Paraglaciecola psychrophila 170: one gene and its partner. The protein of the gene in region 2 interacts with the protein of the main gene of each other region in a pairwise test. Links are inferred from orthologs where the notes say so. Each region holds a gene or a part of one and is shown on either strand. Other genes may lie near its edges. The genes, in order: C427_RS23185 and rpsB.

Evidence for each region.
Region 1: the proteins of rpsB (region 2) and C427_RS23185 interact in binary tests that used the Escherichia coli proteins (3 or more experiments, as listed by UniProt). The link is inferred for Paraglaciecola psychrophila 170 from one-to-one orthologs.

The regions. Positions count from the first base shown.
Region 1 is NC_020514.1:5,261,081-5,278,887, forward strand. What follows is about bases 7,290-10,281. They hold C427_RS23185 (RNA-binding S4 domain-containing protein), read left to right. Parts: upstream 7,290-8,582; coding sequence 8,583-8,981; downstream 8,982-10,281. Other genes in these bases: gspD (type II secretion system secretin GspD), read right to left, coding at 7,290-7,510; gspC (type II secretion system protein GspC), read right to left, coding at 7,507-8,454; hslO (Hsp33 family molecular chaperone HslO), read left to right, coding at 9,007-9,897; C427_RS23195 (GGDEF domain-containing protein), read left to right, coding at 10,058-10,281. In the rest of the region: type II secretion system minor pseudopilin GspK, read right to left, coding at 1-523; type II secretion system minor pseudopilin GspJ, read right to left, coding at 520-1,152; type II secretion system minor pseudopilin GspI, read right to left, coding at 1,149-1,559; type II secretion system minor pseudopilin GspH, read right to left, coding at 1,549-2,175; type II secretion system major pseudopilin GspG, read right to left, coding at 2,197-2,667; type II secretion system inner membrane protein GspF, read right to left, coding at 2,667-3,887; type II secretion system ATPase GspE, read right to left, coding at 3,888-5,450; more of gspD, read right to left, coding at 5,453-7,289; more of C427_RS23195, read left to right, coding at 10,282-11,005; two-component system sensor histidine kinase EnvZ, read right to left, coding at 11,471-12,772; osmolarity response regulator transcription factor OmpR, read right to left, coding at 12,890-13,615; C427_RS23210 (hypothetical protein), read right to left, coding at 13,766-13,966; C427_RS23215 (phosphoribulokinase), read right to left, coding at 13,981-14,883; C427_RS23220 (ion channel), read right to left, coding at 15,141-15,365; C427_RS23225 (FAD-dependent oxidoreductase), read left to right, coding at 16,076-17,807. UniProt on the Escherichia coli protein: Involved in the recycling of free 50S ribosomal subunits that still carry a nascent chain. Binds RNA more specifically than DNA. Binds with very high affinity to the free 50S ribosomal subunit. Does not bind it when it is part of the 70S ribosome.
Region 2 is NC_020514.1:3,947,503-3,961,037, forward strand. The notes cover bases 4,338-7,123. They hold rpsB (30S ribosomal protein S2), read right to left. Parts: upstream 6,204-7,123; coding sequence 5,472-6,203; downstream 4,338-5,471. Other genes in these bases: tsf (translation elongation factor Ts), read right to left, coding at 4,433-5,305; C427_RS17345 (hypothetical protein), read left to right, coding at 6,501-7,123. Outside these bases: sigma E protease regulator RseP, read right to left, coding at 1-22; ispC (1-deoxy-D-xylulose-5-phosphate reductoisomerase), read right to left, coding at 19-1,227; uppS (polyprenyl diphosphate synthase), read right to left, coding at 2,130-2,870; frr (ribosome recycling factor), read right to left, coding at 2,889-3,446; pyrH (UMP kinase), read right to left, coding at 3,468-4,211; more of C427_RS17345, read left to right, coding at 7,124-7,691; map (type I methionyl aminopeptidase), read left to right, coding at 8,676-9,467; glnD ([protein-PII] uridylyltransferase), read left to right, coding at 9,592-12,207; C427_RS17360 (GNAT family N-acyltransferase), read left to right, coding at 12,352-13,535. UniProt on the Escherichia coli protein: Required for ribosomal protein bS1 (rpsA) to bind to the 30S subunit.

The DNA of each region.
Region 1 (17,807 bases), 1.3 Mb from region 2 along the record:
TGTCTTCTGCACCGTAGTCCGTTAGATTGTCATTTTCGTCTAACCAATCGACTAATGAGCCGCTGAGGGTATCAATGTTATAACTAGGGATAGCAGGCTCAACGAACCCTAACAAACGCTTAAAAGCTAAAATGCGGTCAGGTATTAAACTTCCCGCTCCTATGCCACCAAGGCCAGTTCCTGTCTCTCTTAAGGCATTTAGGTTAAAGCAGCTTTGCATATCCACAAGTTGCGCTTGAATACCCCCTCCTTCTATAGGGTACACAAATTCTTGATTCCATGGTTGCTGAAGATGAATAACATCGCCATCCTCATCAATCAGTTGTTTGATTGATTTTCGCGCATACTGCTCAGCTCCCATGGCATTCCAATAGGCTTGGTTGTTTTCTTTGATGTTAGACGCCCGCTTAATTTGTAACTGCAAACGACCGCCCATTTCTGTGGCAAGCACGCTAACAATAGCCACAATTAATAACACTATGATTAAGGCCACGCCTTGTTGCTTGCGCTTGGAGTGATTCATATACCGTTTGCCAATATAAATTCACGGCGAATTTCACCAAATATTTTACTGACTATGGTGATGGATATGGCAATGGGTAATGTATCGCTAGAGTAGGTTTCCTGCCATTCTTCGGGTTCTTCGAGTTGCTCATATTGGGTTAAAAAGCTCACTCGAAAATCTTCGATATCAGATAATAGAATTTTTACTTTCGGTTCGTAACCAATCACATTGTCTACATAATTACCGTACAAACGCTGCAGTTGTTGTCCCTGTATACGATACCCAACAGCTTGCAATGTACTTCGGGGTAGCAACATTTGTGGGTTATGCCAGCCTGCTCTTACGAATCCAAGGCCATCTGCATCACTATCAAATACGTCTTCGCCGCCAGATATAACCGCACTAACGGGTACGCTATTAATGCGTACTTTACGAGGTACAATTTGCAAAATATCTCGCTCTAAAGTCAGCATCGCTCTTTGTAATTCTTCTAATTTTTCGAAGCGTTCAGATGATAACTGGTCGCTGTTAATCACCGAATTAAGCACCCCGGTACTTGCCAAACCTATAATAGTAAAAATCGCCATAGCAACTAATATTTCTATTAGGGTAAAGCCAGCGTTATGATTATTTGGCTGGTGGTTCATGATTTGATTTGCTTAGCAATAAACGTCTTTACTGAGGTAACAGTGCCCTTATATTGCGGGTCTAACCCAACCGACACTTCGACCTGCACCATATCTAAGTCACTGGTTTTAATGACTCGTTGTTGCCAGTACCACTTGCGGCGAGCCATTTCTTGCTCGCCTTTTTGATTGTTTTTGACCGGCCAAGTGGTATCTATATGTAGTTGAGTGAGACGATTGTTGGCAACCCAAGTAGCAATGGTAATATCTTCAATTTGTCCAACACCTACTAAGTGGTCACTAGCCGCCTTCATAATAGCAGTGCCTGTTAGCGCAAAAATGAACAGGGCGACTAGTACTTCAAGAAGCGTCATCCCAGGGCTGTATCTACGACTTTTTGAATACTGATGTTGAAGGTTAAGGGGCATCTAGAGGCCCTTCAGTTGTCAAAGGCGTACTATCTTGACCATTAACACGATAGTAAGTAGGCAACTCATTACTAAACTCTGGTTCGTAGGCGAGGGTGATGGAAAAAGGGGTGATTTCGCCGCTAGAAAAAATAAAGATTTGTGGTGGGTCGAGTTTCTTTTCTCCTTCATTACCTATTTCTACTCCATCATTAGATACTGACAGTTCCTCATCAAATAAGCCGCTACTAAACAGACTATTTTCGGTTTCCCAAGGTAAGCCTGTTAAAAACAATTCCAAGCTGAATAAATCGGGTAATTGGTGCTCAGCAAAGGTGTTATCAAGTTCAAGTTTCTGCCATTCCTGCTCTTCATCTTGATACATAAAATAATAGCTGTTTTTAGCGTTTTCGACTCTTAAACCTAATTGCCGCTGGTTTAGCACCGCGAAATCCGACGCCATGTTGAACACAACTTGCAAACGTTGGGTTTGTTTCTTAAGTAAGTCTGGACCATTTTCACCTGAATAACTGAGCACCACAGCCCCCGTTGCCAATCCCATGATAAGCAACACCAGCATCACCTCTAGTAAGGTAAAACCAGCATGTTTAGCAAAGGGTGAACGGCGCATAGTCATATTAGTGGGTGTTCAGTTTACTTAGTTTAAGTAGTCGTTTAGATTCCAATTACCAATGTCATCTTCGGTACCTGGTTCGCCATCTGGACCATTAGAAAATATATCAATCTGGCCTAGTTCACCGGGGCTAAGTAATTGGTAAGGGTTGTTCCAAGGATCATTAGGCAGACGCGTGATGTAGCCGTTTGCTCTGTAGTTGCGAGGAATGGGGTCGACAGTAGGTTCGCTGACTAAGGCTTCTAAGCCTTGTTCGGATGTAGGAAATACATTATTGCTCAATTTGTATTGGGTTAACGCATTTTCTAGACTTTGAATGTCAATAGCCGCTGTTTTTATTTGCGCTTCTTCTTGGTTGCCCAAAATTTGCGGTGCAATCATACCTGCCATGATGCCGATAATGAGTAATACCACCATGACTTCAATCAGGGTAAAGCCTTTGTTTTTGTGTTTATTTTTGTGCTTGTTTTTGTTTAAAAAGTTACGTTGTTTCATTAGATATTCACCATAGAGTTTAATGCCATAATAGGTTGTAAGATTGCCAGCACAATAAACAGTACTACTGTTGCCATCGTCACGATTAAAATAGGTTCGAATATTTTGAGTGATACACCCACCAAAGATTCAAATTGCCTGTCTTGATTATCTGCTGCACGTCCTAACATTTGTTGTAATTCACCACTGCGTTCACCTGATGCGATCATATGCATCATCATAGGTGGAAACATTTTGGTTTGTTCTAGTGAGGCTCGCAAGCTCGAACCTTCTTTTACAAAACCTGCAGCAGTGTTGACCGCATCTCTTATCTGTAAGTTCTCCAGTACTTCACTAGCAATACGCATACTTTCTAGTAGTGGCACTGCGCTGGAAGTCAAAATGCTTAAGGTACGAGCAAATCGTGCGGTATTTAAGCCTTTAGATAATTTACCAATAAAAGGTAAGCCCAGAATAAGTTTGTGATAACGTTTTTTCATGACAGGCTTCTGCAATACGCGATTCACAATGACTATAAGCACCACCAACACAATGGCTAGTGCTAATCCATAAGCCTGCAAAAACTCACTGACATCAATCAATATCTGAGTGATAGTCGGTAAGTCCTGACCCATATTCTGAAACTGCCCCACAATTTTGGGTACTACCACGGTCAATAATAATATTACTATGGCAAAAGCAAAAAACATCATGATGCTTGGGTAAACCATAGCTTGAGTAATTTGGCTCTTAGTTTGCTGGCGCTTTTCGGTATAATCAGCCAAACGGTTAAGTACCGTGTCAAGGTGTCCTGATTTTTCACCAGCGGCTACCATAGCTCGAAATAAATCATCAAATACGTGGGGGAATTCCGCCATAGCGTCAGCTAAAGTATGACCTTCTACTACCTTGCTACGTACCGCCATCATCATGTTTTTTTGACGTGGTTTTTCACATTGCTCAGCAACAGCCAACAATGATTCTTCGATAGGTAAGGAAGCTTCAACCAAGGTGGATAGTTGACGGGTGAGTAGCGATAAATCGGAAGCCGAAATAGTATTTTTAAATAAAATAAAGCCAGCTTGCGACTTGCGTTCTTTTTCGGCCACTTGGTCAACTTGCATGGGTATTAAGCCTTTTTCTCGCAATTGCTGACGTATTTGCCTTGGGTTATCGCCCTCTAGAACACCATTTTTATTTTTGCCACCTTTGTCCATGGCTTGATATGAATAAGCAGCCATTTAATCTTCCTTTGTCACTCGCAACACTTCTTCAAGCGAGGTAATGCCTAACAATACCTTGTCACAGCCATCGTCTCGAATACTCGGCGTGTTTTGGCGAATATATTTTTCAATTGCTTGCTCACCGTGGCCAGTATGAATAAGTTCTCGTATACCTTCATCGACGACTAATAATTCGTGAATACCTGTTCTGCCTCTGTAGCCCGTTTGATTACAAGCTGCGCATCCTTTAGGTATATGAACGGCATGGCTAGAGGCAGCAGCTGTTTTTATACCTAAAATTATGCATTCTTGCTCACTGGGGATATGTGAAATTTTACAGTCTGAGCATAAAGTACGCACTAGGCGTTGCGACAATACTGCCAATAAGCTAGAGGATAATAAGAAAGGTTCGATACCCATATCTTCTAAACGCGTGATGGCACCTGCTGCAGTATTGGTGTGTAAAGTCGACATCACTAAGTGACCGGTCAAACTGGCTTGCACACTGATTTGTGCTGTTTCTAAATCGCGAATTTCACCTACCATGACGACATCAGGATCTTGTCGCAATATCGCTCTTAGACCACGGGCAAAGGTCATATCGACCTTTGGGTTAACTTGCGTTTGACCAATGCCTTGCAAATCAAATTCTATAGGGTCTTCAACCGTTAAAATATTCCGATCTTTGGAATTAATTTCACTTAAGCCAGCATACAAGGTAGTCGATTTACCTGAGCCTGTCGGACCTGTGACCAAGATAATGCCGTGAGGTTTACGTACCAATTTAGAAAAGACACCACGATTGGTTTTTGTCATGCCTAAGTCTTGCAAGTTTAGGCGTACGTTGTTTTTATCGAGTAAACGTAATACCACGCGCTCACCGTGACTCGACGGCATAGTGGAGACTCGCACGTCAACCGCACGACCCGCAATACGTAAAGTAATACGGCCATCTTGTGGAACCCGTTTTTCGGCTATGTCCATTTTTGACATTACTTTGATGCGAGATACTAACATTGAAGCCATTTTACGATTGGGACGTAAAATTTCTCGTAATACCCCATCGACTCTAAAGCGCACTAAAAGCTGGGTTTCGAAGGTTTCGATATGAATATCTGATGCGCCTTCCTTGATCGCTTCACCCAGCATGGCGTTAATGAGTTTGATAATGGGTGCGTCATCTTCGCTTTCTAACAAATCTTCGGTGTTGGGTAAATCTTCCGCCAGACTAAACAAATCACTTTCATTGCCTATGTCTTCCATTAATTGTTTAGCTGCTGATGAGTCTCGTTGGAAGGCTCTGGTTAAGATGGTCTCAAACTTATCAAGCTCGACTTCCTTAAGGCGAAATTCTGCGCCTAAAAATCGTCTGACTTCTGCAAATATCTGAAATTCGGTATCTTGGGTATGATACAGAATGGCGGGATTTTCGCCTGTATCAAGTAATACTTGATGACGCTTAGCGAAGCTAAAAGCCAATTGTTTGTGCTCGGGCTCGTCAACAGGCATATCCAGATCGGTGCCTGACTCTAGCAATGCCTGTTCTTCTGCATCCACAGCGCTTAGGTGGGCGGCTGGCATGACTAGTCGTTATCCTTTTCTTTGTCTTTGTTCAAAATATAATCGGAAAATGACGGTGGTAAGCTTAGTTTGTCATCCCAATCTGGCAAAGATGGGCCGTCAGTATTGGGCATCAATGGAATGCCGTCGGCCTGGCGTTTTAATTGTTGGGCCCGAATATATTGATATTTTTTGTGGCTTATCTCGTTCATTGTCACACCATCACGAATTATGGTAGGACGAATAAATACCATTAAATTACGCTTACGGACACTGGTTGATGTTGACTTAAACAAGTGACCTAAAATTGGAATATCCCCTAATAATGGAACTTTAGAAACACTCTCTTGTACGTCTTCATCTATCAACCCCCCCAACACAATAGTGCCACCATCATCTACGATGACAGAGGTTTTAATTTCGCGCTTATTAATAATAACGTCAACTGATGTAGCGCCACTGATGCTAGAGACTTCTTGCTCAATTAACAATTGTACGGCATCGCCTTCGTTAATTTGTGGCGTCACTTTTAGCTTGATCCCCACTTCTTGGCGATCGACAGACTGAAAGGGATTCGAATTACCCGAGCCCGTGGTTGAGCCAGTAATAATTGGCACTTCTTGGCCCACTATAAAAAATGCTTCTTCATTATCCATAGTGGTTAGATGTGGAGTGGCAAGAATATTTGAATTGGTGTCTGTGCTCACGGCTTGTAATACTGCACCCCATCCGCCAGAGACGCCGCCAAGAAGGAATCCGTTCACGCCTCCAAGTAAGGAGGCTAAAGAGGTTAAATCCCCAAGTTGGGTTTTTTCTGTGGGTACAACCACTGCATCACCGTTAGAAGTCGTGGTTATGGAATCTACAATGACTTTGTCTTGTGCTTGATCAACCGCGACAGCAAGGGATCCAATGCCCACGACACCATTGTTAAATTGTGTGCCGCCACCTTTTTCATTGGCCCATTGCACCCCTAACGTGGTGCCATCACCTTCAAACACTTCAACAATAATCGCTTCTACTTGCACTTGTGCACGGCGCACATCTAACTGACGTATCACTTCTTCGAGCGAGCGCATCATATCTGGCTCAGCGGTTATCACTAGTGCGTTTGAATCTTGGTGAGAGTCAATACTAACTTCACGACTAGAGGTTTGGCGGCCCTTAATTGCGCCTTTTTCTTCAGCTTGGATGCTGGCACTGACACCTTGTAATACTTTGACTAAATCTTCAGATTTTGCGTAATTGAGGAAAATAACACGGGTATTACCACTGGTTTCTAATTCAGAGTCCATTCGCTGCACTAAATTAATCAAACGTTTACGGGCTTTAACGTCACCACTGACAATAATACTATTGGTTCTATCATCGGCTACCACTCTTGGGTCGGATTTGCCCCCTGTGTTGGACTTACCTTGAGACTTATTGACGCTATCGATAATACGCACTAACTCGGTGGCAGAAGCATATTTTAGTTTAATAATCTCGACTTCTTCGTCACCTGCCTTGTCTACCCGTTCAATTATTTCAACTAGGCGATTAACGACAGCAGCACGGCCGGTGAGCATCATTACGTTGGATGCATCGTGACTAACCACGTTACCACCGCCAGCTGTATCGTTAAGTTGGCGCAACAGTGGTGCGAGTTCTCGCACTGGCACATTATATACTGGCATTACTCGGGTGATCATTTCATCACCATCAAAAGGGCTGCCTTCCACTACCGGTATATTCGAGGACTTAGCATCTTTGGAGCGTATAACCTTGATGACACCACTGGACATTGTGACAGCTGAATAACCGTAAACTTGCAGTACGTTTAAGAAAAACTGGAAATACTGCTCTTCATTGAGCAAATCATAACTACGTACGGTAATTTTACCCCGCACATTAGGATCAACAATGATGGTCTTCTTGAGATTTTTACCCACAATATTAATAAATTCGCTGATTTCAGTGTTTTTAAAATTTGGGGAATAATCCGCTGCGGCCACTAGGCTCGAAATAGCAAAAAACGCACTGCCAATAACAAGGAGTAATCCTTTTAATACATGAGGGCGATTGCGTGACATACACTTCATATTTCTGGTTCCTCTTCCCCTTGGGGCAGATCTAGGTAAATAATAATAATTTCATCTTCGCGTTGCACAGACATTTGCAAAGATTGTAGTTCTTTGAGCATATTCATCGCTTCTAAGGCTTGCTGAATATCGGTTAAATCTAAGCCATTTATATCGGTAATCACATCGCCCGATTTTAGTCCTGCAGCTTTAAACAAAGCAGGCTTCTTACCGGGGCTCACACGGTAGCCCATTAATTCGCCATTAGGACGGTGTGGCGATACGGCAATGTAGTCAACAAAGCTAGCGGGTTGATCTTGTAATTCTCTGCTAGCTTGAATTGCGTCGTCAGATAATATAAGGCGCTCTGGACCTTGGTCACTGAGTTGTGGGCGAGGAAATGAAGCTTGCTGAGGTGAGCTAATCGATGAGCTTGCATTGTTGTTGTAATCCACACCATCTAGCATTAATGTTTCACTGGTGAGGCCATTTTTTATAATGACTCTGTCGGCATACACTTCCTTTAGTGAAGCATTGGTACCTTCAATTTTTTCACCAATACCATAAGTTTGTTGTTGATTGCGATTTTCGATTATTGCTGCGCCTTGATCTTTAGCAGAACTGGCGACTACACCGGTTAAAGTCAAATTGAGTCGAGTGACGGGGGCATCTGTCACTTCCTTTTCTGCTAATGGTTCGGCATTATAATCACCAAATAAATTAAGTCGCTTGATATCAGTCAAATCTAGTCTGTCATTAGCGTTTTTTTGGGAAACAGGTTGACCCCTAGAGACGTTTTCGAAGCTGCCACTATCAGCAGGTTGTGGCAACAAACGCCAGGTGAGTTCTGCCGCATAAGAAAGAAGAAAAATTGCCAACAGCAGCACCGCCAACAAATTAATTTTTTGTTGGTTTTTGACTAGTTGGAGCCATAATTGATTAGCGGTATGATTAACGACGGTCATTGTCTCTCAGTGGGAAGGTTAAAGCTTATCATATTAATTATAACCAGTAGGAACATGTGCGACAACTTTAATCCACCTTAGTTACAAAAGAACTACAAATTAAATTATAAATGAAAAGGCTTGTGCCGATGCAACAAAATTCTGATAAAAACCAAGGTGTTCGCTTAGACAAGTGGCTTTGGGCTGCTCGTTTTTATAAAACCCGTTCCGTAGCCAGAGATGCGGTGCAATCTGGTAAGGTGCAATACAACGAACAACGTAGTAAACCTGGAAAAATAGTAGAGTTGGGGGCGAGCATAAAAATACCTCAAGGCTTCGACTTAAAAGAAGTGTTGGTATTAAAATTACAAGAACAGCGCCTAGGTGCACCTCTTGCACAATTGATGTACCAGGAAACCCCAGCCAGCGAAACGCTACGCGCAAGTAATGCAGAAGCACGAAGACTAAGTGCTTTTCATAGCCCCAAACCTGATGGCCGCCCTGATAAAAAGCAACGTCGTCAAATTATTCAATTCAAACAACAGTAATACTCAAGGTAACAAGGTAAACAACATGGCTTTTGATCAACTTCATCGATATTTATTCAACCAAGGCAACGTCAGAGGAGAGATGGTGCGTTTAGAAAAAAGTTTTCAGGCTATTTTAGACTCTTATCCCTACCCACCTGTTATCCAACAGCTATTAGGCGAGCTGATGGCTGCTGCCAGTTTATTGACTGCGACATTGAAATTTGAAGGCGATATCGCCATTCAAATTCAAGGAGAAGGTCCTCTTAGTTATGCCGTTATTAATGGTACGCATAATCAGCAATTAAGAGGTGTTGCTCGGTGGGACGAAGCACTACAAGTCTTGCCTAAAAACTTCAGTGAATTAGTCCCCAAAGGCGTGCTGGTCATCACTATTACTCCTCAGCATGGTGAACGTTATCAAGGCATGGTTTCTCTAGATAAACCCACTTTGGCAGAATGTATTGAAGCATATTTTGAACAGTCCGAACAACTCGCCACTAAAGTAATATTACGCACTCAGTTAACAGATAATCATGCAAAAGCTTGTGGTATGTTTTTACAAATTTTACCTACCAGCAGCCAAGCAACAGATAAAGCTGACACGGCTTTTGAACACCTCAGTGCTTTAACCGATACCATTAAAAATGAAGAGTTATTCGAGTTGCCTGCTGAAGACATCTTGCATCGTTTATACCATCAAGAGGATCTTGAGTTATACCCTGCTAATGACGTGATCTTTAAGTGTAACTGCAGTAAAGAACGCAGCGCAACTGCGCTTTCTGGAGTCAGCAAAGAGGAGTTATTAGACATTATTGCTGCAGACGGCGACATAAAAATGAATTGTCAATATTGCCATACCGAATACAGTTTTGATGCGATTGATGTAGAGAGTATTCATGCGGGTACTTTTAAACTAACTGTTGGGCAGGGGTAGTCGTACCTTTACATTCAGTGATAGCGTATCATTTTGATGTAGACATAAAATGAATAAGGAATGTTGAGTGTTTATTGAAAAAATCAGGTATGAAATAACATTAAAGGCCTCTTTTTTAACTTTTTTCATCGTTTCATTAGCTACAATCATCAGGCCTCTGATGATTGAGCAAGATGTTTTATTTACTTACATTGGAGTATTCAATTCACTTGCTATGGGCTGCGTATTTCTTTATTTAAAGTATACTAAACCTAAATCATGGTATCCGATGTTATTTACTTGTGTGGGTTTACTGGTTCTCACACCCATAACTGTAGTATCTGGCGGTGTAAATAGTCAATTTACTTATCTAATTCCTACTATTCCCATTTTTATTGCTCTGGTCAGTAACGCAAAATATACCTGGATAACGGCCTTAATAGTTATCGTCCTAGTAATTGGCCTGTATTTCAGTATTGGTATTTCCCCAGATTTCACAAACGAAATTGTCCCTCAGAGTAAAACTGCATCAAGAGCTTTATGGCTTTGCTTATCCGTGTCGTTAAGTACGATGTTAGGCGTACAATTTAACCGCGTTTATGGTGCGTTGGGTGATAAAATTAGTGAACAAGCCGAGACTGATTTATTAACTGGTCTAAAAAATCGCCGCTCTGTAATGAGCTTTTTGCAAACAGCGATTGATCAAGCTAAAAGTAAAAACGGCCAATTATCTGTGATGATGATTGACCTCGACCACTTTAAAGTAATCAATGACACTTACGGTCACTTAGCAGGAGATCTTTGTTTAAAGCAGGTTGCGCAATTGATACAACATAGTGTGCGCGATGCAAGTGACCTAGCTGGGCGCTTTGGTGGAGAAGAATTTATTGTAGTCATCAAAGATATCGATGCACAAAGAGCAACGGATATTGCCAATATAATCCGTCTGAGTATTGAGCAAAAAACGGTCAGTTTAAACGATAGGAAAGAAGTGAAAGTCACTGCCACTATAGGAATTTGTTCGCTTAATAGTGAGCAACTCACTTCAATTGAACATTGTGTAGATTTAGCAGATCAAGCCTTGTATCTAGGTAAGAAGAATGGAAGAAACCGAGTTGAAGTGGCTTAAGGAGTCTAAATTAGATTTCTACAAGTGCTGTCAGATGCAAGGAATTTTAACTTTTTGTCTATCATTTTCTTTCACCCAGAACCTTAAATTAGGGCGCAGTGCACCCTATTTCTTCCAACATGCTTGCCATTATCTTTGTAGTTACTCAATCGAGACAAACACGTTCACCGCATTTTGCGACTTTGAAACCTTTCTGTAGAACTAAATTATATTGTTTACTTGAAGAATACCTGATCTGGTTACTGTGATTAATATGAAAATACCTGACTTTATTTTGTTCAGGCTGAGGTGAGTTTTCGACGCGGGCCATTGAAGCTCAGACTCAAGGATGGGGGATCTTGTTTTCATAAACTTTTTTCGCGAATGCCATGTTCGACACAACTAAGTAGGCAATTGTTATTGCAGTTAGTTTAAGTAGCTTGCTCATATAAAAGTTCTTTAATAAATGAATAGCCTTAAGTCTGGTTAACCCATTAACTGATAACCAATAAACACGGTTGCAATTAAGCCCCCTTCGGCATGATTTTGCAACGTTACTGTTCCAGAGTGCATTTCGACTATACGTTTAATAATAGCTAAACCTAACCCTGAGCCCAAGCTTCCACGGGCTTTATCACCCTGAGTGAAAGGTTCAAACAGGCTTTGTATTTGTTCTTCTGGAATACCGGGGCCGAAGTCGCGTATAGCAAAACACAACTGTCGGTGTTTTTTATTATGCTTTGAAGTAATTTCGATATTGTCGCTGCCATAGCGAAAGGCGTTCTCGATTAAGTTGTCTAACACTCTCTTTAACGCCACTCGTCTAATTAATGTTGTTGGTAGTGGCTCAAGATGTAAGGTAATTCTATGGTTTTCTTCTATATTCCTGACTTGAGTTGCGTCTTTGATCAGATCATTTAAATTACTTACTTGCATACATTCTTGTTGGTCTTGGCGGACATAATCGATAAATTGATCAATGATTTCGTTCATATCTTCAATGTCGTGGACTATGCCTTCTTTCACCCAGTCTTGCGATTCAGGTAACATTTCTGAAGCTAGTCTGATGCGCGTCAGAGGAGTGCGTAGATCGTGAGATATACCGGCGGTGAGTAACGCTCTGTCATCTTCGAGTTGTTTAATGCCTTTGGACATTTGATTAAAGGCATGGGTTACTGCAATTAATTCACTGGAGCCTTCTTCTTTTAAAGGTTTAGGGACTTGCCCTCGGCCTACCAACAAGGCCGCATTCTGAAGGGCTTTTAAAGGCCGATTCAAGCGCCGCACAAAAATTAAACTGCCGCCGACACTTAAGATGCCAATCATCAATAAATAAACAAGGTGCGGGGAACCGTCGCCCTCTCCCAATCCCACCATGGGAATGGTGATCCATATATCAGGGTTTTGTGGTGGATTAATCCAATACAAATAAGGCTCGCCGTGAGTGATTCTGACTTGTGCTGGGCCACCTAAACTGTCTGACATCTGTCTTGACCAATACTGGTAGGGGGTTGCTTGCTCTAAACCATTTTTAATGGCTTCTGACTGGTTGTATACCTGCATGCCAGCGGTGTGATAAAAACGCGGGTCCGGTTCAGGGTTTTGGCTATTGATATCTTCAACAAAGACCAGTTTAATTTGTGTGGCCAGCAAATTATTAATTTGCTGCACATTTGGACTAACAAAATAGAAGGTCACAGACACCAAAGACACTATTTGGTTAATAAACAGTAAGATACTAATCAACAAAACGGTTTGGCCAAAGGCACTTTTAGGAAGAAATCTCACTTAGAAATGAGTACGGGTGTAAGTACGGGTGTAAGTACGGCTGTAAGTACGGGTGTTAAGCACGGAGTTAATCTCGAGTGAAAATTCGGATAAATACACGGCGTTTAAGCACAACTGTTAAGCCGCTCTTTCACCATCTGGCACAAAAACATAACCTAAACCCCAAACGGTTTGGATATAACGAGGGTTGGCAGGGTCCTCTTCAAGCATGCGACGCAAACGGGATACTTGTACATCAATACTGCGTTCTAAGGCACTGTAGTCTCGGCCTCGCGCTAGGTTCATCAGTTTGTCTCGCGATAGAGGCTCTCTAGGATGAGTCACTAAAGATTTAAGCACTGCAAATTCACCACTGGTGAGAGTCATCGGCTGACCTTCTGCACTCATTTCTCTGGTACCAAGATTAAGTGAGTACTTACCAAATTCAATTATTTGTTCTGCAAGGGAAGGTGCGCCCGGTGCTTCGGTTATTTTGCGGCGAAGTACTGCTTTGATTCTGGCAAGCAATTCTCTGGGATTAAAAGGTTTGGGTAGATAATCGTCAGCACCCATCTCTAGGCCAATAATACGGTCAACTTCATCACCTTTAGCGGTTAGCATTATGATGGGGATCCCGTTTTCTTTTTGGCGCAAACGGCGACAAATAGACAAGCCATCTTCGCCGGGTAACATCAAATCAAGTACCATAAGATGAAAGTTTTCTCGCTCTAATAATCTATCCATTTGTTCAGAGTTGGCCGCAGCTCTGACTTGAAAACCTTGTTCAACTAAGTAGCGTTCCAACAGGCTGCGTAGACGCATATCGTCATCGACTACTAAAATTTTTGTTGTTTCCTGTCCCATAACTTAGTCCAAATGTATTCCATGATTGGATATACTATAAGTGAAAGTCTAATAATTCAAAAGGTTGCCATGATTGGCAATGCATTTGGATTGTTACAAAGTTTGTCATATGCAGTCAGATTTGAGCAGTAATATGAAAGTGAACTGATCTTAAAAGAACTTTTTACCTGTTAAAGCTATATACATAGCGAAAACACCGACCAATGAATAAATCACTTCAAAGGCACTGATATCTCCCGAGGTTTGATCAATGAACATCGATATAATCATCGCAGCTAAAATTAATGATGGGATAGCAATAATACCAATCAAAACGCGGGTTTTAAGGGAAAGTTTAGGTTCATTATTCATAGGTTTAGTCCGGCTTACTTCTCACTTACCCAGTCCATTTGAAAACCTGCACGGCGCTTTTTATCCAGCAATTCTTCTAAAAGAGGCATTAATATTAGTTCCATGGCTAAGCCCATCTTACCGCCGGGTACCACTATGGTATTGATACGCGACATAAATGCGCCATCTATCATTTTGAGTAAATAGGGGTAATCAACACTTTTCATTTCACGGCGAAAACGCACCACCACAAAACTTTCGTCTTGGCTGGGTATTTCACGAGCACTGAATGGGTTAGACGTATCAACCGTGGGTACTCGCTGAAAATTTACGTGGGTACGTGAAAATTGGGGCGTGATGTATTTAAAATAATCGTCGAGGCTTCGTACTATGCTGCTCATTACCGCTTCGCGAGAATGGCCTCTGTCTGTGGTGTCACGAACAATTTTTTGGATCCACTCCAAATTAACTATGGGTACCATGCCAACAAGCAAGTCAACGTGTTTGGCTACGTCTACTTCCTCGTCAGCAACGCCACCATGCAATCCTTCGTAAAACAGTACATCGGTGCTCTCAGGTAGGTCTTGCCATGGGGTGAAGGTACCGGGCATTTGATTAAAGGGAACGGCTTCGTCAAAAGTATGCAGATACTGACGATGTTTACCCATACCCGTTTCAGCATATTCAGTAAACAAAGATTCAAGCATTTCAAAATCATTGGCTTTGGGACCAAAATAACTAATGTGCCTACCTTGCTCTTGCGCTTTGCGGATCTCAACTTCCATTTCAGGGCGGGTGAATCTATGAAAACTATCTCCTGCCACTACAGCCGCATTGACTGACAAATTACGAAAGATATGGCGTATGGCATTGGTCGTCATAGTTGTGCCTGCACCGGAAGAACCAGTGATAGCGATTATGGGGTGTTTAACTGACATTCAACGCACTTTGCTGCTTAATGGATGTCATTTATAAGCAAGCTTGCTACTCGGGTCAAGAACTAGTTAACCAAAAGAATTATTGCTTTATTGTGTTAAAATCGTCTTATGGCAGTGTGGGCATACATTTGCAGCCTTTTTAGCATTGCGATCATCCATCATACTAAACATCATCTGAGCCTCACCTCGCTCAATATCTAAACTATGCCGCAGTTGTTCCAGTTCGGCTAACCGTCGCTGGGTAATTTTACCATCGGCTAAAGTTTGCTTGATTTAAGCTTAAAATTTTCTCGTTTTTGATGGGCTGTCTCAGAAAAACTTGATGCCAAAATGTCTGCTGGCAATGCTGCCACCAAAAAATTGCCCCAAGGTGTAATAGGTATAAAGTCACCATAACCCAAAGTGGTAAGCAAAGTTATGACTCCCCACATGACTGCTGGGATACTGCAAAATTTATCTGGTTGTATGTCTTTTTCAATCAAATAGATGCAGCTAAGATCATTATGATAAACAAAATGTTAAATGCGGCCAGTAGTATTTTATATTCTTGTCTAAACGCTTGCAATAACATCTGCATGGCCCTGGAATATCGACCCAATTTAAAGATACACAGTAATCTAAGAACCCTTAAAATACGTAAATAAAGAGTGAAAAAAAGTAGACCGATATAAAAGGGTAATATAACAATCTAGTCGTTCATTGTCATAGGGCTAGAAAAATATTGCAGGCGTTTTTTAGTATGGCTAATAGACTGGGTGTCGAGTTCGATACATGTCGAAGCCCTTAGGCCATATTCAAAGGTAAAAATGACAACTGAAAAAATATTGAACTACTCAAAATGTTGATCGTACTTTGCATCAAGCTCTGGGACTGTTGCTAATATTACAGCAATCACATTCAATAAAATGAGCAGTGAAGTAATATAAAGTGTCGCGGTGTAGTAAGGTTCAGTCTAAGTGCCACCCTCGTGGTATTCATTTTTAATCGTTTAGTAAAACTCGCCTGTGTTTCACACAAAAGCGCCATTCATTAGTCATAATTAGCACTATCTAGCACTATCACGAAATAAAACTAACTAAGCTTGGGTCATATCCTGATCTATTAATGAATAAAATATATAATCGTTTTCATTAGCGTATCAATACTTATTAAATAACGTGGCAAACACGACTAACCAATAGGATAAAACTAAATGAATGTTAAACGAGGGATACTTCTCGTCATTATTGCGATGTTGATCACCGCCTTTCTTATGTTTGATATAGGGCAGTATCTGACTCTCGATAGTTTGAAAGTGCACCAACAAGATTTGGCTGAGTACATCAACTCAAATTGGTTGCAGGCGTTCATCGTTTACTTTGTTATTTATGTGACGGCTACTGCTCTTAGTTTGCCCGGTGCCATTATTTTAACCTTAGGTGCGGGGGCTTTATTTGGTTTAGGTTTCGGACTACTGTTGGCTTCATTTGCTTCGACTATTGGCGCAACACTAGCATTTTTGGTGTCACGATTTCTTCTCAGAGATTGGGTCAAAGCAACTTTTTCAGAACGCATTAAAGCAATAGATAAAGGGGTTGAAAAAGATGGGCCTTTCTATTTATTAAGTTTGCGATTGGTGCCCATTTTCCCATTTTTTGTTATTAACTTAGTCATGGGTGTGACCAGTATCAAAACGGCCACTTATTATATTGTCAGCCAAGTGGGAATGCTCATAGGAACTGCGGTTTATGTTAATGCGGGTACACAACTAGCTGAAATAGAAGCTGTGTCTGACATTGCTTCCAAAGAATTAATTTTATCTTTCGTGTTACTTGGCCTTTTCCCCATTATTACAAAATTAATTTTGAATTTTGTTAAACAGAAACGGGTGTACAAAGGTTGGCAGAAACCTAAGACATTTGACCGCAACCTAGTTGTGATTGGTGCAGGCTCTGCAGGATTAGTTACTGCTTATATTGCCGCAGCGGTTAAATCTTCAGTGACATTAGTAGAAAAGCATAAGATGGGTGGTGACTGTTTAAATACAGGTTGTGTGCCTTCAAAAAGTTTATTACATGCCAGTAAATTAGCTCATACACACAAAGTTTCTGCAAATGCAGGTGTAAATTACCAAGCACCAGAAGTAGATTTTAAAGCGGTGATGAATCAAGTACATAACGTGATTAAAACTATAGAGCCTCACGATTCTATTGAACGTTATGAGTCGCTAGGCGTTAAGGTAGTGACTGGCAGCGCAACGATAGTGTCGCCTTGGCAAGTTGATATTCAAACCGCGGACGGCCTGCAATCGCTTACGACTAAAAATATTGTTATTGCTACAGGTGCCAGTGCCTTTGTTCCACCTATTCCGGGTCTACAGGATATAGATTATCTAACAGCAGATAATTTATGGGATTTGCAAGAGCAACCGAAGCGCTTGGTCGTGTTAGGTGGTGGGCCTATTGGTAGTGAATTATCGCAAGCATTTGGTCGTTTAGGCACACAAGTGACACAGGTAGAAATGTTGCCGCAATTGCTCGCTAAAGAAGACCCAGATGCAGCGCAGTATTTGTATGATCAATTGATCGATGATGGTGTTGATGTGCGTTTAAATACCACCGCTACCGCGATTGAAAAAACGGATGAAGGCAAGTTTATTGTTTTAGAAAAAGACGGTAAGCAAGAGAAATTGCCATTCGATGAGATATTGATAGCCGTGGGGCGAATGGCTAATCTAAAAGGTTTTGGCCTAGAAAAATTGGGTATTGAAACTAATCGAGTTGTTGTGACAAATGAGATGCTACAAACTAAATACCCGAACATATTAGCGGCTGGTGATGTAGCGGGCCCATACCAGTTTACTCATACCGCGGCTCATCAAGCCTGGTATGCTGCGGTAAATGCTTTATTTAGACCCTTTAAAACGTTTAAGGTAGATTACCGTG
Region 2 (13,535 bases):
CCAGACTAATTAGAAAACTCAAGAGCTAACCCTCTGCATACAAGACTGATTAAGATTACCAATAATATTCATGCTGAGCCTTCGCGCAGAATTATCACTTTCAAGCACAGCTTCAATACTATCTAGGTTGTGAGATGATGTTTGCTGCAAACACTCTTGATTCACTTGCGCGATTTGCAAAAATCCAATTTGCCCTTGTAAAAACGCATTCACTGCCACTTCGTTTGCGGCATTAAGTGTGGTGGTAGCATATTGACCTGCGCTACTGGCTTGCATGGCGAGTATCAGATTAGGATAGCGCTCAGCTTCTGGCTCAGTAAAAGTAAAGTTTGCTAATTGATTGAAGTCTAAGGGGGCGACACCCGATTCAATTCTATCGGGGAAAGCCAAAGCATGGGCAATAGGCGTGCGCATGTCCGGATTGCCCATTTGAGCCAACACCGAACCATCTAAGTATTGCACCATAGAGTGAATAATACTTTGTGGATGTAACACTACCTGAATATCCGAGGATTCAAGCCCAAACAACCACTTTGCCTCAATAAACTCTAACCCCTTATTCATCATAGTCGCCGAGTCGACAGATATCTTGCGACCCATATCCCAATTAGGGTGTGCGCAAGCTTGGTCTGGGGTTACATGATGTAGTTCACTAAGTGGCGAGCTTAAAAACGGCCCACCTGAGCCAGTTAACAGAATTTTGCTGATTCCAGAAGAACATAACTCACCATATTTAAAATCAGCGGGTAAACATTGAAAAATCGCATTGTGTTCACTGTCTATAGGCAGAATTTTGGCGTTATGTAGGTTAGCAGCTTGAATGAATAAATCACCCGACATGACTAAGGATTCTTTGTTAGCAAGCAACACCTTCTTACCCGCTTTCACCGCAGCTAAAGTAGGCAACAAACCGGCTGCACCCACAATAGCAGCCATCACGATATCTACCTCGGGAGCACTAGCAACTTGCTCAAGCGCGTTATGACCACTTAACACTTCGCAAGTTAATGGATGGTCTGAAAATATCTTTTTTGCACGTTTAAATTGCTTAGGATCGGCAATCACTACATATTTAGGTGAACATAATAAGGCTTGCTGCAACAACAATTCTATATTGCTATTAGCGGTTAACGCATAAACGCTAAACAACTCAGGATGCCTATTTAGCACATCAATAGTACTTCTACCTATTGATCCCGTTGCGCCCAAAACACTAATATTTTGCATTAGGCCATCCACACTACATAACAAAATGCAAAAACAGGGAACGCCGCAGTCAGGCTGTCAATTCTGTCCATAACACCGCCATGACCAGGGAGTAAGGTTCCACTATCTTTTATGCCAGCACAGCGTTTAAACATGCTCTCATTTAAATCACCTAAAGCAGAAACGCCAACAGTTAACGCACCAACTAGTACGTGTAACCACACGCGAGATGAATCAACTTGATAATGCAACGCGGCGAAAGCGATAATAGCCGAAGATGCAAACACCCCCCCCATTAGACCTTCAATTGTTTTACCTGGAGAAACCTTAGGTCGCAGTTTATGTTTGCCGAATTTAACGCCAACAAAAAACGCGCCAATATCTGCAGCCCAAACAATTCCCAAGACATAAAAAATAAGGGAAGCACCGTAAAAGGGATCCACGTCGAACAAACTGGTGCGCAGCGTAACAACGGCGACCCAAGTTGGGATCAAAGTTAAAAACCAAAAATACCGCGGAGTATTTTGCTGGTGTACCACACAGAACTGTAACGAGGATAGGCAATTATCATCGCAAGTGACACGATCCACCAGATGGCGGCTATTAATAAAATGCAAGTATATAGACTATTTAACTGTCCTTGATACCAAATCAAATCTGTCGGTAACATAATTGACAATATTAGGCATATTGAAACGACTAGTACCGCATAGGCACTCTTGGTAAAGGTGCGGGTCATACCCGACATACTTGACCATTCCAAAGCACCCAAGCCCATCACTATCGCGATCATAATTTGAAAGCTGAATAAAGGTAGATATAAAATGGCAAACAATGCCAAAGGAGCAAGAATAAGCGCAGTGATAATTCTTTGTTTTAGCACAAACGCCTCTCAAATTTGTTATTTTTATTATCAGTAATCATTAACTTACCTGCTCTGATGTTTTTCCAAAACGTCTTTGCCGGTCAGTAAAAGCATCCACTGCGGCTTGGAAAACAGCTTCATTAAAATCTGGCCAAAAGTCTTCTGAAAAATACAATTCGGCATATGCAATTTGCCACAACAAGAAATTGCTAATTCTTTGCTCACCACCGGTGCGGATCAATAGATCAACTGCCGGTAAGTCTGCTGCACAGGTATGACGTGTAAATGTCTCTTCGTCTATATCTGCTACATCAATCTGACCAGCTTGCACTTGTGTAATTAACTCTTTAGTAGCATTGACTATGTCCCAGCGACCGCCGTAGTTAGCAGCAATATTCAAAACTAAACTGTTATTTTTTTCAGTCAGCGTTTCCGCGTCTCTAATTTGATTCACCAGCTTACTATCAAACCGGCTCGTATCACCAATAATTTTGAGCCTGACATTATTTTTATGCAGTTTTTTCACTTCACTGCCAAGTACCATCTTAAAGAGTTCCATTAGCACCCCAACCTCTTCAGTTGGTCGGTTCCAATTCTCACTGCTAAAAGCAAAGAGAGTAAGAACCTGCACACCATTTTTTAGTGCATAGGATACTGAGGCTCTAACTGCCTTAACCCCTGCTCTATGGCCAAAGGTGCGGATTTTACCTTTCTTTTTAGCCCAGCGCCCATTGCCATCCATGATGATAGCAACATGTTGGGGCACTATTTTTTCGATTATTTGTTCAGATGAATTCATTTATCAATTACAACTCAATCACACTTCCATCAAGTCTTTTTCTTTTGCCACTAAAATCTCATCAATTTCTTTTACAAAAGCATCCGTTAATTTTTGCACATCGTCTTCACCACGGCGGCTATCATCTTCACTGATTTCTTTTTCTTTCAATAATTCTTTTATGTCGCTATTGGCATCACGTCGAATATTACGAATAGCCACCTTACCTTGCTCAGCTTCGTTGCGCACGACACGAATTAAATCTTTACGACGTTCTTCAGTCAAAGCAGGCATTGGAATACGCATTACAGAACCGGCACTCATAGGATTTAGCCCTAAATCCGACTGCATAATGGCTTTTTCAACTGCTTTTGCTGAACTCTTATCAAACACAGTTAATGCTAACGTCCGCGAATCTTCTGCAATGATATTGGCCAGCTGTTTAAGTGGCGTGTCTGTTCCGTAATAAGGCACCATAATGTTATCTAGTAAGCTAGGATGTGCTCGGCCGGTTCGAATTTTTGAAAGTTGCCCCTTCAAAACATTAATACTTTTTTCCATGCGCTGACGCGCATCATCATTAATTTCGTCAATCACGATAGTTTTCCTATTTCTACTTTATTTATTTATTGCTTCAGTATGACAGATCAACGTACCTACATCTTCGCCCATCACAACCGCTCTCATACAGCCAGGTGTATTCATGTTAAAGACACGAATGGGCACATTATGATCACGAGCGAGAGTAAAGGCAGCCAAATCCATTACTTTTAATTCTTTGTCTAACACTTCATCGTAAGATAATACTTTGTATAATTTAGCTTCTGGGTTTGTAGCTGGGTCGTCGTCGTAGACACCATCTACTTTAGTGCCTTTTAACACCGCATCAGCCTCGATTTCAATGCCGCGTAAGCAAGCAGCAGAGTCAGTGGTAAAAAACGGATTCCCAGTACCGGCAGAAAAGATCACAACGCGACCGGATTTGAGTAAACTGATTGCCTCTGCCCAGTTATAATTGTCACACACACCATTTAATGGGATGGCTGACATGAGACGGGCGTTAACAAAAGCACGGTGCAGTGCATCACGCATTGCAAGACCGTTCATAACGGTAGCCAACATCCCCATATGGTCGCCGACTACACGGTTCATGCCAGCTTTAGCCAAACCTTCGCCCCGAAAAAGGTTACCACCACCTATAACCAAACCCACTTCAACCCCAAGCTCAACTATTTCTTTAATTTCTTGAGCCATACGTTCTAACACTTTAGGGTCGATGCCAAAACCTTCATCTCCCATAAGTGCTTCACCACTGAGTTTTAACAATATTCTTCGATAAGCGGACTTAGGTGCGATACTCATAGACTGATATTCCTTAAGGTGATGAACGGCGTTGATGTTAAAGGGCCTGTAAGCCTATTCTACATATACCTGTGTCGTTTCAAAATAATAGATTTAAAACAACACAGGTATATATAAAAAAGCACCTCAGATTGAGGTGCCAGTATTATACCCAAACAACTTTAAAATGCATGTTTCAGCGTGAATTAAAATCGATATTAGTATTTATGTCTGTGACATTATTATTTTTTAACGGCTGCCATTTGCGCAGCAACTTCAGCAGCAAAGTCTTCTTCTTTTTTCTCGATACCTTCACCTACTTCAAAACGCACGAAGTTAATTACGTCAGCGCCTTTTGATTTAAGTAAATCAGCCACAAGAATAGAAGGATCTTTTACGAAAGGTTGACCAGTCAAACTGATTTCACCAGTAAACTTTTTCATACGACCAGCAACCATTTTTTCTGCAATTTCAGGTGGTTTTCCAGATTGAAGAGCGATATCCAGCTGAATTTCTTTTTCTTTGGCTACCACTTCAGCAGACACATCTTCAGGCCTAACAAATTGCGGGCTAGAAGCGGCAACATGCATGGCGATGTCTTTCGCTAATTCTTCATCTCCACCTTGTAAAATCGCGATAACACCAATACGTGCGCTGTGAACATAAGCGCCAAGGTTATCGCCTTCAACCGTTACAACACGACGAGGGCTGATATTTTCACCAATTTTAGCGACTAAATTGTCACGTAAATCACTGATTTTAACACCATCGACTTCGGTGTTGTTCAATGTGTCAATGTCGTTGATTTTATTTGCAAATGCAGTTTCAATCAATTTTTGACCGAACTTAACGAAACCATCATCACGAGCAACGAAATCAGTTTCACTGTTAACTTCCATCATAGTTGCTACGCCTTTAGCAACTTTAGTCAAGATCACGCCTTCAGCGGCAATACGCCCCGCTTTTTTAGCGGCTTTCGCTTGACCATTTTTACGCATATTTTCAATTGCTAGCTCAATATCACCATCAGTTTCAACTAAGGCTTTTTTACAATCAAGCATGCCGGCGGCTGTACGCTCACGCAATTCTTTTACTAGGGCTGCAGTCACTGCCATTTTCGTTTCCTCACCTAAATAATTTGTATGATTCATTCAAACTAATCAATTAAACAAATCATATGAAATTAAACATTTAAAAACAGGGGCAAAGGCCCCCGTTTGATTTATTCGTGTTAGGTATCGAGTTTATCGATATCTACAGTGTCGCTAAACGTTGGAGTAATTACTCAGCCGCTTCTACGAACTCACCTTTTTCAGCTTGCGCTTCTAGGTTTTGATCACGACCATTAATAACAGCGTCAGCTGCAGCATTCAAATAAAGTTGAACGGCACGGATAGCATCGTCATTACCAGGTACGATGTAATCAACACCATCTGGGTTTGAATTAGTATCAACGATTGAAACAACTGGGATACCCAAGTTGCCTGCTTCAGTAATAGCAATGTGTTCGTGGTCTGCATCAACAACGAATAACACGTCTGGTAAACCACCCATGTTTTTGATTCCACCAAGGCTAGTTTCAAGCTTGGTCATTTCGCGCGTAAGCATTAACACTTCTTTTTTGGTCAATTTTTCAAACGTTCCGTCTTGACTTTGTTGCTCAAGTTCTTTTAAACGTTTGATTGACTGACGAACTGTTTTCCAGTTAGTTAACATACCGCCTAACCAGCGTTTGTTAACATAAAATTGGTCACATTTGTCTGCTGCGTCTTTCACGGCATCACTTGCTGCACGTTTAGTTCCAACAAAAAGAATTTTACCTTTCTTGGAAGCTATGCCGCCAACAAAGTTAAGTGCTTCGTTGAACATAGGAACAGTTTTTTCAAGATTAATGATATGAACTTTATTACGTGAGCCGAAAATGAAAGGTTTCATTTTTGGGTTCCAGTAACGAGTTTGGTGTCCAAAGTGTACGCCTGCCTGAAGCATGTCGCGCATAGATACATTTGCCATTATAAAGATTCCTCAATATGGGGTTAGGCCTCCATACATCCCAGTTCTCGATCCACTTAGATTAGCTCTTAGTAGACACCCCGAAAAATGTGTCGATGTATGTGTGATATTTACGCTAATAATATTAGCTGCTTCGCGATAATTACGTGGGGTTCTCACCCTCATTAATTTCAGCGGTGCGCTTTATAGCATGGGGATGGACTGCTTACAAGTAAAGTCTCAACAAAGTCTTTTAAAATCAATCAAAAATCTTTAACCTAAGCATAAGATTTTACTAAATAAAAACTTGGATCTGCGGTGAATCAAAATAAACGAAAAACATTTTCGCAACTGATATCAATTGCGACTTGTGGCAAGTTAGCTGATTTATTGATCTCGGCTAAAACCACTCTACCTTGGCTCTTGGCTAGTTTAGGTGCACCTACTTGGATTGTATCGATGTTAGTACCGATAAGGGAGTCTGGATCTTTAATTCCGCAATGGCCACTCAAAAAAAAGACCAGTCATATCCACAATAGATTAGTTATTTGGAGATGGGGGATCGTCATTCAGGCTTGTTCTATTTCCTTTATGCTCGTTTCAGCAATCTTTACTGAAGCTTTGATAGCAGGTTTATTAATTCTTGTTTCTTTGTTGTTTCTTAGTCTAGGTCGTTCTCTCAGCTCTTTGAGTATGAAAGATATACAAGGATTGAACATTGAAAAGGGCCAACGAGGCAAACTAGTAGGCATTGCTTCATCATTGTCTGGCCTTTTATCACTCGTTACTGCCGGACTCCTCCTTTTTTCTCCACAAGATATGAACATCTTGGCAATTCAGTTATTAATTACCTTTTCCGCTGCTCTGTTCATTATTAGTCTACTGTTATCAATTGGTTTAACAGCTAATTTAACCGATGACGAAACGGATTTAAACTCAGGCAAGAGTCTTTGGAAAACAATCCATCAACAAGCTGATTTAAGGCAATTGATCATTAGTCGTTGTTTATTGCTTCACGCAGCGCTCATTGCACCTTTCTTTGTTAATGCATCTGCCACCAGTAACGACTTTTTTCAATTACCCTACTTCATAATAGCCAGCGCTCTGGCTGACTTCATCAGCTCGTATTTATGGGGAAAAATGGCAGATAAAAGTGCAATAAGAACGCTGTTTTTCGCTACGTTGGTATGTGTGTCCGCCTCGATAACATTTTACTTTGTTACATCATTTAATAATTGGCTAATTGATGTTTTGCTATTTTTTGTGCTCAATCTTGGATATGCAGGGATCCGCACTGGGCGCAAAACTTATATGTTAGATATTGCCCAAGGAAGCCAGCGTACGCTTTATGTATCTGCAGCAAATACGATGGTGGGTTATATTCTTTTGCTGTTAGGTGGATTGTATGCACTCCTCTATCATGCGATGGGTGAACACATAATCCTTGTAATGACGATCTTTATGGTGGTTGGATTACTGCATACTTTTAAGATGAAAGCAGAAAAATAACCACAAGGGACAATCTGTTATGGTGTCATTCGAAAATGTTATGTAAATCGAACTCTTGCATTTTAGAGGGCGCTGTAGCCAATGAGAATTGATTAACGTTAATCGATAAAAACGCATTAGATATTTCGACTGATGTTTTGCTGGGTATTGCTAATAACTACCTTGGTGTAAGAGATGACGAGATTTGAAATCGCCGACCCCTACCAATATAGGCACCCAGTTAGTTGACTATTTTTAATATTAAGCAGTGCTGATTATCGTTATTGCTTCATTTTCTTTTGTAATCATCTGCCAACTCAACTTTTTATTGGCTATCTAGTACATTATCGGTGTGTTTGAAATTACTTTTCTTCTACATACAATTCATTCTTCTTTACACAAATTGTGAAGAACATGCTCTCACACTGTTTTCATGGAATGCTGAAGAGCTCATATCAACTTCTTCAAATTTTTCAATTAGCTAAGATTTCACATGATGTTCAGCAATGCCGTGCCTTGGATCTTCGATCGTATTGTCAGATTCCATCAACTGAGCATGTAAATGCCCCTATTCGGCAACCGAATGAAAACTAAGTTATTATTTTAATTCTTTAAAATAATAACTTAGTTTTTCCTTATCGCCTGACATTTCAACTAAAGTTCTCATTAGCAAGCGCTTTTTTTCGTGGGATTTTAGAATAGCGTTGAAAATTTCAATAATAAATAGTCCTGTTAGATTAATGTTACCTAGTACCTAAGCCAGCTTCAAGCCAACCTATTAAACCATTGTTTTAATTAACCATTTATAGGATATACAATTTGTCTTTTTGAGGGAACAACACACAAACCTAAACAAAACACACGGCAAGAGTAGAAATTTCGCACCTATAACGCATCTACAAAAGGTGTAAATTTAGTAAGCATATTTATTCAGCTATGGCGGGATACACTACGAAAAGATACAATAGAGTTATCAAATGAATTGTATTTAGTAGGAATAAAGCATTGTCCGCCACAATTAAAACTACAGCTGAAATCGAAAAAATGCGCGTTGCTGGTCGCCTCGCCGCAGATGTATTACAAATGATCGGTGAATATGTCAAAAAAGGTGTAACCACCAATGAGTTGGATAAGATTTGTCATGACTACATTGTCGATGTACAAAAGTGTATTCCTGCTCCTCTTCATTATGGTAACCCGCCTTTTCCAAAATCTATTTGTACTTCGGTCAACCACGTTATATGTCATGGTATCCCTGCAGATAAGCAACTTAAAGAGGGTGATTCTGTCAATATTGATGTAACGGTGATTAAAGACGGTTATCACGGCGACACATCAAAAATGTTTGTGGTCGGCAAACCTTCCATAATGACTGAAAGACTAATCCGGGTGACACAAGAGTCACTTTATAAAGGTATTAAAATGGTCAAACCAGGCATACGTTTAGGGGACATTGGACATGCTATTCAGGAATATGCTGAAAGTCACAACTATTCAATTGTGCGTGAATATTGTGGTCACGGCATAGGTGCTAACTTTCATGAAGAGCCTCAAGTAGTGCACTACGGAAAACCTAACACCGGAGAAATACTTGAAGAAGGCATGTGTTTTACTATTGAACCAATGATCAACGCGGGTAAACGGTATTCAAAAGTATTGCCCGATAAATGGACTGTAGTCACCAAAGACAGAAGCCTAAGCGCGCAGTGGGAACATACTTTATTAGTTACTGCAAACGGCGTCGAAATACTGACTTTACGAGATGACGAAGAGATCGATCGTATTATCAACCACTAGTCCAGAATTGGGCTAGCTAAAACCAATCAAACTTTATAATAAATAATTATTGCTTGCCGTAAATAGTTATTTGTTATTACCCTTGATTCACGTAATTTGTGCCATTCATTTAAAGGTATTCACATTGTCTCTACAAAGCTTACTTAGCCAAATAAAACTGATTAACAGTATAGATAATATTGCTGCCTACAAAACCATAGTCGCAAATAGCTATGAATGGCTAGATAGTGAATTGGGAACAGGAGAAGTAACCGGATTGGTGTTAGGGAGAGCCACATTAGTCGATGCATTATTAAGGCATATTTGGCAGTTGATGGATTTGCATAAAGAGCCACATTTAGCATTAATTGCTGTAGGTGGATATGGACGAGGCCAACTTCAACCTCATTCAGATATCGATTTATTACTTCTGAGTAAGAAATTACTGTCTAAACAACAACAAGAACGTATTAGTCGGTTCATAACACTTTTATGGGATATTGGCTTAGATGTCGGTCAATCGGTTCGCACCATTAAAGAAACATTTTTATTGGCTAAGCAAGACGTCACTATCGCCACAAATCTAGTCGAAGCGAGATTATTAAGTGGCTGTCAGGCTACATTTGAAGGTTTACAAGATAAACTAAGTTCACGTGGTTATTGGAGTAGTAAAGATTTTTTCTTGGCAAAATATCAAGAACAAAAACAACGTCATCGAAAATTCAAAGACACCTCATATAACTTAGAGCCTAACGTAAAAGAAAGCCCAGGCTGTTTAAGAGATATACAATCTATAGGTTGGGTCGCAAAGAAGCATTTTAACGCTACTGACGGCAAAGACCTAGTTGCGCATGGTTATTTCAATCAGCAAGAGTTTGATGAATTAATAGAATGTCGTGAAAACCTTTGGCGAATTCGGTTCGCTTTACACATAGTGGCTGGTCGCAGCGAAAATCGTTTATTGTTTGACTACCAGACAGATGTTGCCATGCGACTAGGCTATGGCGATGAAGGTAAAGCCTCAGTAGAAAGGATGATGAAGTCCTTTTTCAGAACAGTTAGGCGCATCAGTGAATTAAATAAAATGTTAATGCAGCGTTTTAGTCAAGACGTACTCAATTTAAATGTTAAACAACAAACCAATATTAATACAGATTTTGAACTACTCGACGGGTATATTGCTCCTACCAAAGAAAACGTATTTGGCTCTCCTGAAGCCATTTTACAATTTCTTTTACTGATTGCAGATACTCCTCAAGTAGAAGACTTACACTCGAGTTGCTTACGTCAATTACGCTTGGCCAGACGAAAGTTTCGCAAACAATATTATGTAGAACGAATCGCATGTCGTGAGTTGTTATTACAACTAGCCCAACACCCTAACTTCTTCGCATTAGGTTGGGATATTATGCATAAACATGGAATTTTACAGGCCTATATCCCAGAATGGGATCACATTGTGGGCATGATGCAATTTGATTTATTCCATGCCTACACAGTCGACGAACATACGCATCGTCTTGTAAAAAATATTTATCATTATTCGCAACCTGACAATAAAGAATTCCCCCGTTGTGGAAACATAGTAAAAAACTTGGATAAACCAGAGGTATTATACATTGCAGCTATTTACCACGATATCGGCAAGGGCCGAAATGGTGATCACTCTAAACTCGGTGCAATAGACGTAAAAGAATTTTGTCGTCATCATGGTATCAATGCCATAGATACCGAACTGATTAGATGGTTAGTAGAAAGCCACCTGTTAATGTCTGTTGTCGCACAAAGACGAGATATTTATGATCCAACGGTTATCAACGAGTTTGCACAAGCGGTGCGTACACACAACAATTTAAATCACTTGTATGTTTTAACTCTCGCAGATATACGGGCAACCAATGACAACCTCTGGAACGATTGGAAAGCAACACTTTTAAGAGAGTTGTACTTGCTTACACAGAAAGCTCTAGACAATGGTTTAGAGTGCAAAGTGGCCTTACAAGACAGAATTAGCGAACACCAATCCAAAGCAATGGCTTCCATGCTTGACAACGGTATGAACGAGACCCAAATACTACAGTTTTGGAAACGTCTTAGCGGTGATTATTTTGCTCGTTTCAAGCCTACGCAAATTGCATGGCATGCCAATCTCATTTTAGCCGCACACCCGATGACAGACGAATTTTTGCTGGTCGGCACCAGTGCGAATACATCTAAAGCCGGAGCTGAGCTTATTGTCTATGGAAAAGACAGGTCTATGATGTTTGCACAAATAGCCTCTGTTCTAGACAGCCGAAACTGTTCCATACATGATGCACAAATTATGCGTACCCAAGATGGCTTTATGTTTGATAGCTTTATTATTTTTGAACATAACGGCGATAGGATCACCTCTGAATCACGCTTAGATAGTCTACGAGATGCCGTAGAAACCCAGTTAAACAAACCCGGCGAAAAGCACATCAACAGACGTAAAATGTCTCGACAAATGAAGCAGTTAGATGTGAAAACTAAAATTAGATTTTACCCTAGCCAGACCAATGTCACGTTGGTTGAGCTTGAAGCCTTAGATGCACCCGGGTTGCTCGCTAATATCAGTGAACAATTTATTGCGCTTAATTTCAAATTACACCAAGCCAAAATATCCACTATTGGGGAACGTGCAGAAGATTTGTTTATTGTGAGCAACGAATTTGACCAGCCACTGACTCAAGCTGAACAAGTTCAGCTTAAGAAACGATTATGTGAAGCTTTAGATTAACTGTACCGATACTTAACGCCTCTGGCATGCACACTTGCTAAGGGGCATTAAACACTGTCATCCAATTACCGTTTTAATTGCGTCGAATTGTCATAAAAGATCTTTACCCTTTAGATATTTAACTACATATCTAAAGGTATTAGTATGTTTAACGTTTCTGACGTCCTTGAAAAACACTATCCACGAGTAGCCAATAAACCCATTCTTTCTAAAACCCTTGGCTATGTGCTTAAACATTTGCTACACGAAAGAGAGATGCAAGAGTTTGCTGTAGATTATCCTCATTATCAGGGGCTAGATTTTGTTGAGCAGGTACTTGAATATTTCAACATTAGCTATTCAACGCGTGATGTTGAGAAAGAGCGGATACCCAATAAAGGTAGATTAGTGATTATTGCTAATCATCCAATAGGATCGCTAGATGCATTAGCCTTAATCAAATTAATCAGTGAAGTCAGACAGGATATTAAGGTCGTTGCGAACCAGATGTTAATGGCACTTACGCCACTGCACCCGTTATTATTGCCAGTCAATAATATGCAAGGTAGTACTGCCAAAGATAATATTCTTAATATTCAAAAACACCTTCAACATGAAGCAGTAGTGATTGTTTTTCCTGCTGGTGAAGTGTCCCGTTTACGACCACAAGGTATCAGAGACGTACACTGGCAAAGCGGTTTTTTACGGATTGCCAAACAAGCTAAATCCCCAGTTTTACCGGTATTTATTGATGCTAAAAACTCGCGATTGTTTTATGGACTATCTATGTTGTATAAACCTTTAGCCAGCATGATGTTAGTTAAAGAAATGTTCAAACATAAACGTCAACATTTACCCATGCGAATCGGTGAACTGATCCCATTTGAATCGTACAACAATAATAAGATAGACCGTCTTCAACATGTAGCATTATTTAAAAAGCACCTTTACAAAATTGGTCACGGAAAGAATGGCGTATTTAAAACCCAAAAAGCCATTGCTCCAGCTGAAAATCGTGCAGAACTTTATTATGCATTAAAAAATGAATGTGAACATTTGGGTGAAACCACTGACGGCAAAGTAATGTACCTCTACGAGCATAAAACCAGCAGTCCCATTTTACGAGAAATTGGCCGGTTGCGTGAAATAGCCTTTAGAGCAGTGGGAGAAGGAACTAATAAGCGCCGTGATATCGACTCATACGATGCACATTACTATCACCTTATCCTATGGGACAAAGACGATTTAGAAATTGCTGGTGCATATCGTTTTGGGGATGCCAAAAACATTATTAAGAAACATACAATTAAAGGATTATATTCAGCCAGCCTATTTGATTATGGCCCTGA